Linked DNA regions of Cohnella abietis. The protein of the gene in region 3 interacts with the protein of the main gene of each other region in a pairwise test. Links are inferred from orthologs where the notes say so. Each region holds a gene or a part of one and is shown on either strand. Other genes may lie near its edges.

What was found. Proteins that work in one complex are often made in the same cells at the same time.
Region 1: the proteins of rho (region 3) and nusG interact in binary tests that used the Escherichia coli proteins (3 or more experiments, as listed by UniProt). The link is inferred for Cohnella abietis from one-to-one orthologs.
Region 2: the proteins of rho (region 3) and yhbY interact in binary tests that used the Escherichia coli proteins (3 or more experiments, as listed by UniProt). The link is inferred for Cohnella abietis from one-to-one orthologs.

What each region holds. Positions count from the first base shown.
Region 1 is NZ_AP019400.1:6,154,552-6,157,306, forward strand. It holds nusG (transcription termination/antitermination protein NusG), read right to left. Parts: upstream 1,768-2,755; coding sequence 1,234-1,767; downstream 1-1,233. Other genes in the region: rplA (50S ribosomal protein L1), read right to left, coding at 1-634; rplK (50S ribosomal protein L11), read right to left, coding at 730-1,155; secE (preprotein translocase subunit SecE), read right to left, coding at 1,793-2,002; rpmG (50S ribosomal protein L33), read right to left, coding at 2,021-2,170; sigH (RNA polymerase sporulation sigma factor SigH), read right to left, coding at 2,601-2,755. UniProt on the Escherichia coli protein: Part of the processive rRNA transcription and antitermination complex (rrnTAC). The complex forms an RNA-chaperone ring around the RNA exit tunnel of RNA polymerase (RNAP).
Region 2 is NZ_AP019400.1:4,652,577-4,655,506, reverse strand. It holds yhbY (ribosome assembly RNA-binding protein YhbY), read left to right. Parts: upstream 1-1,279; coding sequence 1,280-1,582; downstream 1,583-2,930. Other genes in the region: rsfS (ribosome silencing factor), read left to right, coding at 2,780-2,930; yqeK (bis(5'-nucleosyl)-tetraphosphatase (symmetrical) YqeK), read left to right, coding at 2,177-2,776; KCTCHS21_RS20525 (nicotinate-nucleotide adenylyltransferase), read left to right, coding at 1,600-2,187; aroE (shikimate dehydrogenase), read left to right, coding at 366-1,211; yqeH (ribosome biogenesis GTPase YqeH), read left to right, coding at 1-330.
Region 3 is NZ_AP019400.1:570,889-573,804, reverse strand. It holds rho (transcription termination factor Rho), read right to left. Parts: upstream 2,161-2,916; coding sequence 841-2,160; downstream 1-840. Other genes in the region: KCTCHS21_RS02390 (UDP-N-acetylglucosamine 1-carboxyvinyltransferase), read right to left, coding at 2,200-2,916; KCTCHS21_RS02400 (radical SAM family protein), read right to left, coding at 1-802. UniProt on the Escherichia coli protein: Facilitates transcription termination by a mechanism that involves Rho binding to the nascent RNA, activation of Rho's RNA-dependent ATPase activity, and release of the mRNA from the DNA template.

The DNA of each region.
Region 1 (2,755 bases), 5.6 Mb from region 3 along the record:
TGTTCTTCAGGTAAATGCCCTTGGAAGATGCGGGTTTAGCACGGCTCAATGCCTCAATCAGAGCATTAAGGTTTTCATTCAATTTCTCAGAATCGAACGAAACCTTTCCGATTGGTGCATGGATTTGACCTGCTTTGTCGAGACGATATTCGATTTTACCGGCTTTAATCTCAGCGATGGCTTTTGCAACATCATTCGTTACAGTGCCTGCTTTAGGGTTAGGCATCAAACCTTTACCCCCGAGAATACGGCCAAGCTTACCGACTTCACTCATCATGTCCGGAGTTGCAACGCAAACGTCGAACTCGAACCATCCTTGTTGGATTTTAGCGATGAGGTCTGCGTCTCCTACATAATCCGCGCCAGCAGCTTCAGCTTCCTTCAGCTTGTCGCCTTTTGCGAATACGAGAACGCGTTGCGTTTTGCCGGTGCCGTGAGGCAGGACGACTACGCCACGTACAGCTTGATCTTGCTTTCTCGGATCAACGCCGAGACGGACAGCCGCTTCAACAGTTTCGTCGAATTTAGCTGTTGCCGCTTTCTTCACGAGCTCGATTGCTTCCAACGATTCGTAGGTAGCATCGCGATCGATCAGCTTAACGGACTCTGCATATTTCTTACCGTGTTTAGCCAAGTTGTTCTCCTCCTTTGTGGTTTTAACGGAAGTTTCCTCCCACAAGCGGTTCTAGGAACCGCGTTACGTTAGTCAGCCATATCAGCTGCAAACGATTAGTCTTCGATTACAACGCCCATGCTGCGAGCAGTTCCTTCGATCATACGCATAGCTGCTTCAACGGAAGCCGCGTTAAGATCTTGCATTTTTTGCTCAGCGATATCACGTACTTTCGCACGTTTAACTGTAGCAACTTTTTTCTTGTTCGGTTCGCCGGAGCCCTTAGGGATTCCTGCAGCTACGCGGAGCAATACCGCTGCTGGTGGCGTCTTCGTTTCAAACGTAAAGGAGCGATCCTCGAATACAGTAATAACAACTGGAATGATTAATCCCACTTGATCTGCTGTGCGAGCATTAAACTCTTTACAGAATGCCATGATATTTACGCCAGCTTGACCTAGTGCAGGACCGATCGGTGGCGCAGGGTTAGCTTTACCCGCATTAACTTGCAGCTTTACCAATTTAATGACTTTTTTTGCCATGATGCACACCTCCTTAACCCATAATGCGGTTTAACGGAACTCTCGTCCCTCCCGCTCGTTCAAGAAACCCTTAATCGATTAAATCTTCTCCACTTGTGTGAAGTCCAATTCAACCGGAGTTTCCCTTCCAAACATGTTAACGTGAACCTTAAGCTTGCTTTTCTCGGGCAGAATTTCTTCTACAGATCCGACAAAGTTGGCAAAAGGACCCACCATAACCCGAACGTTTTCTTTGATCTCGAAATCGATAACCGGCTTCGGCTCGTCCATTCCCATATGCTTTAGAATTCCTTCTACTTCATCAGGAAGAAGTGCCGTTGGTTTCGATCCCGAACCTGTGGAGCCAACAAATCCAGTTACACCCGGAGTATTGCGAACCACGTACCAAGAATCGTCCGTTTGTACCATCTCGACAAGAACATAGCCGGGATATACTTTACGCATAACCGTCTTTTTCTTACCGTCCTTGTTTACAATTTCTTCTTCCATTGGCACAAGGACGCGGAAGATCTTGTCTTGCATACCCATAGACTCCACACGTTTCTCCAGGTTAGCTTTAACTTTGTTCTCGTAACCGGAGTACGTGTGTACTACATACCATCTTTTCTCCATGGAAAAGCCACCTTTGGTTCCTGCGTCAAATGATTAAATCGACGAGGGATGAAATACCGATGTCCAGAACCCAGAAGTAGATCGTAACCAGCAGCACCGTCACAATAACAATGATTGTGTAGCTGACGAGCTCTTTCCGGCTGGGCCAACGGACTTTCTTTAATTCGTTCCAGCTATCACCGAAAAACGAAAAAAAGGACCCAAAGTTTTGTTTCATTTTGGCCAGGAAAGTCACGTTCATACCTCCTAGGATTTAGCGCGTCTCGCGATGAGGAGTATGTTCATTGCAAAATCTGCAGAACTTCTTCAACTCGATGCGATCGGCGTGCGTCCGTTTGTTCTTGCTCGACGTGTAGTTCCGATGCTTGCAGTTCGTGCAAGCTAGAGTGATAATCACCCGCATCCCTTCCACCTCCCGGGATCAAAACTTCAAAAAAATACAACCATGCAGCGGAAACCTCAGCTTGGCGAACCAAGGCTGATCTTGGAATCGTCGTGTGTTCACAAGACACCACGACAACGAATCCAGGTGTTTCGCCGATGATTCAGAGCCAGCGCATAAGAAGCCACGTTAAGGTTACTAAAATAATTTATCACAGGGGGTAATCGATGTCAACGAAAAGTGTCACCAGCCTACCTTTGGAACACCATTCTGCTGTCGAAGATTACACTCTACTCTAGCAACCCTGTACCTATTCTTCCATTTTCGCATCTATCTTAAACCATATGAAACAAAAGATAATCAACTCTAAGATGATTAAGCTTGTATAAGTGCATAAAAAAAGCAGCGCGCTGCTTCGGCTGCCGGTACGATCCATATAAGTGCTAGTTACTTATTGAGCAAGGTCGCGTGCCTCAAGATACCGCTCAAGCTTACGCTTCACTCGTTGCAAAGCGTTATCAATTGACTTCACGTGCCTGTCGAGATCAACGGCAATTTCCTGATAAGAGCGTCCGTCCAGGTATAGCATAAGTACCTTGCGTTCTA
Region 2 (2,930 bases), 4.1 Mb from region 3 along the record:
TCATTAGCGCGGTTTGATTTTGTAGAAGGTGAACGTCAATCATTCACTGCATACTTATCTAGCGGAGTGCCTATTCATCGTACGAAGCTGGAGCGCGCTGATGAATTGTATGAACAGCATCGTGGTGTCATGTTGACTCCGCCTAGCTTAGAAGATCTAGACAGTATCCCGCCATGGACAAGGCATCGTTTAAGAATCCCGCCAAATTCTAAGCAGGATGTGTTTATTTCAGGAATCGGCTGGATCCAGACAAATGGTAAAACAGGAGCAACAGTTGATGTACATGCTCCGCGTGGAGTTAAAGTGATGCTAAGGGAAAGCATCCTATAATAATAAGCCGCTACGGGTGGGGAGTACGTACTTTGATGGATAGTAATACCGTATTATTTGGGGTCATCGGAGACCCTATTCGACATTCCAAATCTCCAATTATGCTTAACAGGGCTTTCAAGGAAAAGGGCATTAACTGCGCTTATGCCGCTTTCCATGTTGCGCCAAATCAATTGGAGCAAGCCATTGCAGGCGTTCGTGGCTTAGGATTCAGAGGATTAAACGTAACGATCCCGCACAAGATCGAAGTAATGGCGCTTCTCGATGAATTAAGCGAAGGCGCAAAGGCTGCAGGTGCAGTAAATACAATCGTTAATGAAAATGGTCGTCTAGTTGGCTACAACACAGACGGCATCGGATACGTGCGTTCCTTGAAGGAAGAGATTGAGCCAAGCCTAACCGGCAAAACAATTATCGTGTTAGGTGCGGGAGGTGCGGCTAGGGGAATAATATGGGCTTTAGCTCAGGAAAACCCGGCTGCGATCATTATTGCTAATCGCACGGAATCCAAAGCATCGGAGCTTGCGGCTTCCTTTTCCCTAGCTGGTAAGGTAACTTCAATCCCATGGAGCGATCTTCAAGAAGCTTGTAAGCAAGCGGACGTTGTTATCAATACGACTTCAGTAGGCATGTCTCCTAACATTGAGAAGGTGCCGCTCGATCCATCTTGGCTTAGGATTGGATCGGTCGCCAGTGACTTGATCTACAATCCACTTAAAACCGAGTTTCTTAAGCAGGCTGAGTTGCAGGGCTGTCGTATTCATGGAGGTTTAGGCATGTTCATCTATCAGGGGGCCTATGCTTTCGAATATTGGACTGGCCAACCAGCCCCCGTTGAAGAGATGCGCGCAGTAGTTATGGAGTCTCTATCGATAAAATAGAACGGATTGAACTAACTAGGTAATTCAGAAGTTTAGGGCAATTTTCACAATAGAAAGCAGGAAATTATATGTTAACAGGAAAACAAAAACGTCATCTTAGGTCGCTTGCTCATCACCTAACCCCAATTTTCCAAGTGGGTAAAGGCGGTACGAATGACCATCTTATTCGTCATATTGTGGAAGCCATTGAAGTACGTGAGCTGATCAAAGTATCAGTATTGACGAATTGCTCCGACGATCCTCGCGAAATCGGTGCTGAGCTGGCAGAACAATCTGGCTCCGAGCTTGCTCAGGTTATCGGCAAAACAATCGTTCTCTACAAAGAATCCAAAGATCACAAACAGATCGTGCTACCACGTCGCTCTAAGTAACGAAAGGGCGTGAGATTATGCGTAAAGTTGGTTTGCTCGGAGGAACGTTTGATCCAGTTCACAACGGCCATCTGCTTGCAGCGCAAGCGGCCTGTGAAGCAGCCAAGCTTGATGAAGTATGGTTTATTCCGACCTTGTCTCCCCCTCATAAGCCCCAGCCTGGAGAGAGCAGTGACAATCGCCGCCAAATGCTGGAGGAAGCCATTGCGACTAATCCCGCTTTCCGGGTAGAAGATATCGAATTGCAGCGCGAAGGCACTTCGTACACAATTGATACAGTTACTGCTCTGCAGGAGCAGTATCCCGATATTATGTTCTATTGGATAGTCGGATCCGATATGGTAAAAGACTTGCCTAATTGGCGGAAAATTAATGAGCTTGCCGAACGGCTGTCTTTTATCGGCTTAGAACGACCGGATCAGCCCGCTGATGATACTATGCTTCCGGTCTTCATTAGACGACGACTGCTAAGAGCGTCAATGCCTCCAATGGGCATTTCCTCCACCGACATTAGGCGACGGGTTAAAGAAGGGCGCTCCATCCGTTACATGCTCCCTGAGACGGTAATTGATTTCATTGTAAGGGGTCACTTATATGAATCTTGAAGTTTTAAGGGAAGCTACACGGCAGCAAATGCCTGAGAAGAGATGGAAGCATACACTTGGTGTTGTCGGGTCGGCTATCAAGCTTGCAAAGCGTTATGGTGGTGACCCGGTCAAGGCCGAGCTAGCTGCTCTATTGCATGATTACTCCAAAGCCTGGGCGATTGATCGGATGGAAATCATCATTCGTGAGCAGAATTTACCGCAGGATCTTCTCATTTATGATAAAGAGCTGTGGCATTCGCATGTAGGGGCATGGGCAGTACAGTCTGAGCATGGTATAACGGATGAAGAGGTTCTTGATGCGATTCGTTACCATACTTCTGGGCGGGAAAACATGACGAAGCTGGACAAAATCGTTTGTTTAGCGGATTATATAGAGCCGGGCAGAGATTTCCCTGGGGTGAGTAAGATTCGCGAACTCGCTAAACATAGTATGGAAGAAGCTTTAATTACAGCTTTTGGTTCGACCATTGAAGTGTTGATCGAACGTGGGAAACGTATTTTTCCATTAACCGTATTAACACGAAACGATCTTATAATGCAGTTAAAACAACAACAATCAAATAAAGATATAGAAAACGGAGGCTGAGACATGGCAGGAAGCTCAGAACAATTATTGAAAGCGGTGCTTAACGCAGCAGAAGAGAAAAAAGCACACGATGTCGTTGCCTTGAACTTACAAGGAATATCACTGATCGCGGATTATTTTGTTATTTGTCACGGAAATTCGGATACACAGGTGT
Region 3 (2,916 bases):
TAATGTAGCCAAGAGAGGTTTTCTCTCGTACGCGTTTAATCGCCTCGATAATTGTTCGAGCTTGCGTAGAGGGCTCTCCCTCGCAGCCTTGGCCGAAGCTGATTATCGAACGAGGCTCCGTTAAGTGCTCAAGCATAATCTCGACGACTTCTTCAACATCTGGCTTAAATTTAAGACGAGTCTGCGGCGCCACAAACCCACTATCATCGGGTTGCTCCGAAATACAGCCATAACAGCCGGCATTACAGGAGAAGGACACAGGCACGGCACCCTCCAAGCGTTGCAAAAAAGTATTTGAAGCTGTTAGGCATTCATACTCTAGTGCACAGTGAGAAAGGTGCTTATATAGCTTATTGTCCGGATAGGTTTTAAGCAGACGATCGACTTGAATTTCCAAGTCTGCTCGATCACAATTTTCCGGATTCCATGGCTCAGGATCATCACTCTGCCCCGCAGCCACGTAGAAGCCGTCGTCTTTCCACACGACAGCCGTATATCCGAATAAAGGAAATTTCTGCGTCTTATCCGTCTTAGAATATCCTGGAACATAAAAGCGGGTGAAGCCTTGCGGAAGCAACGCCCCTACCGCCTGATAAGCACCAGGAATTAATTTCATTTCACCGCTAACCGGATCCATTCCGATCGGTCGGGTAAACGGAAGACCAACTAGAGTCGCTCCTGCTGGCAAAGGAATTAGCTCCTCTTCGAGAAGCTCCACGAGATCATTACCGCTACGAGCTATTCCGAACAGCTCAGGATGGTCGAATACATTACCTTGTTCGTCTGCGTATACCAGATGCATATGCTAGGCCCTCCTCTATCTCCGCTTAAGAGCTCACTCTAAGAGGAGCTGCTGCGCGGCGGGCGGCGTCCTCCACCAGAGCTAGGTGAAGGGCTAGGTGAAACCGGTCCCCCGCTGGTGTCCAGCGAATCAAGAAACTCTTGATTTGTTTTGGTGTTGGAAAGCTTCTTAAGAAACCCTTCAACGTACTCCATGGAATCATTCATGCTCTTACGAATCGCCCATAGCTTGTCGAGCGCTTCTTTATCCAACAGCAATTCCTCACGTCTTGTACCCGAACGTCTAATATCGAGAGCAGGGAAAATCCGGCGTTCTGAGAGCTTACGATCTAGATGCAGCTCCATGTTACCAGTACCCTTAAACTCCTCATAAATAATATCATCCATACGTGATCCCGTTTCAACTAGCGCTGTAGCAAGAATGGTCAGGCTTCCACCTTCTTCAATGTTACGCGCCGAGCCAAAAAACCGCTTAGGACGATGGAATGCAGCCGGATCAATTCCCCCAGACAATGTGCGTCCAGATGGTGGAACAACGAGATTATACGCCCGCGCAAGTCTCGTGATGCTATCCAATAGAATAACGACATCACGCTTATGCTCTACTAAACGAAGTGCCCGCTCCAATACCAGCTCAGCAACCTTAATATGATTTTCCGGAACCTCGTCGAAGGTGGACGCAATAACTTCCCCCTTGACCGAACGCTGCATATCCGTCACTTCCTCCGGACGCTCGTCGATAAGAAGCACGAATAAATCAATTTCTGGATGGTTAATCGAGATACTGTTAGCAATTTCCTTAAGCAGTAAAGTCTTACCTGCCTTAGGCTGAGCAACGATTAATCCACGTTGACCTAATCCGACGGGAGCAATAAGATCCATAATGCGAGTGGATAGATGGGTGGGTGACGTTTCAAGCTTAATCTTCGATTGCGGATACAGCGGGGTTAAAGCAGGAAAATGAAGACGTTCAGCAGCTGCTTCTGGTGTCACGCCGTTAACGGCATTTACCTGCAGTAGCCCGAAATATCTTTCGCTTTCTTTGGGCGCTCGGCATTTACCGGAGACAAGATCACCTGTCCGAAGATCAAACTTGCGGATCTGTGAAGCAGAGATATAAATATCCTCCGCACTCGGCAAGTAATTAATAGGTCTTAGGAACCCGAAGCCTTCAGATAATACCTCCAGAACGCCTTCCATGAACATCAAGCCGCTCCTCTCCGCTTGTGCGCGGAGGATGGCGATAATGAGTTCCTTCTTTTTCATCTGTGCATAATTATTGATTTGGTGCTGCTTCGCAAGCTTGTATAGCTCCGTCAGCTTCATCCCTTCCAAATCGGCCATCATTAAATCGGTCATAGAAACCCCACTTTTACTCCAAAGGTAAAATATTCACTTCTAACCATCGCGCCAAACTTCCGCACCCAAGTTACTGAGCTGCGTAACAAGACGTTCATACCCTCTGTCAATGTACTCTACTCCGGTAATCTCAGTCGTACCCTCTTCAACTGTTAGAGCAGCAACAACAAGCGCAGCTCCAGCACGGAGATCGGCTGCCCTTACTTTCGCCGCATTAAGCCGACTGCCTTCAATAATGGCAGAGCGACCCTCTACCCTTATGTGCGCGCCCATTCGGGCCAGCTCAGGAACATGCTTAAACCGATTGTTGTACACATTGTCTGACAAAACACTAACTCCACGAGCCTGTGTAAGCAAGCTAGTCATCGGAGATTGCAAGTCAGTGGCAAATCCCGGATAAACAAGCGCCTTAACATCAACTGCTTCATAGAGAGATTGACCAACAACTCTAATGGCTTCATCCATCTCATAGACATGGACACCCATTTCTTGCAGCTTAGCAGTCATAGCTTCTAAATGCTTAGGAATAATATTATCGATAAGGACATCGCCGCGAGTTGCCGCAGCGGCTATCATGTATGTTCCAGCTTGGATGCGATCGGGAATAATAGAATGCCGACAGCCATGCATTTCTTGAACGCCTTCTATACGGATTGTTTCCGTTCCAGCGCCTTTTATTTTAGCTCCCATAGCATTTAGCAAGGTTGCCACGTCAATAATCTCAGGCTCTTTAGCCGCATTCTCAATCAAGGTTAA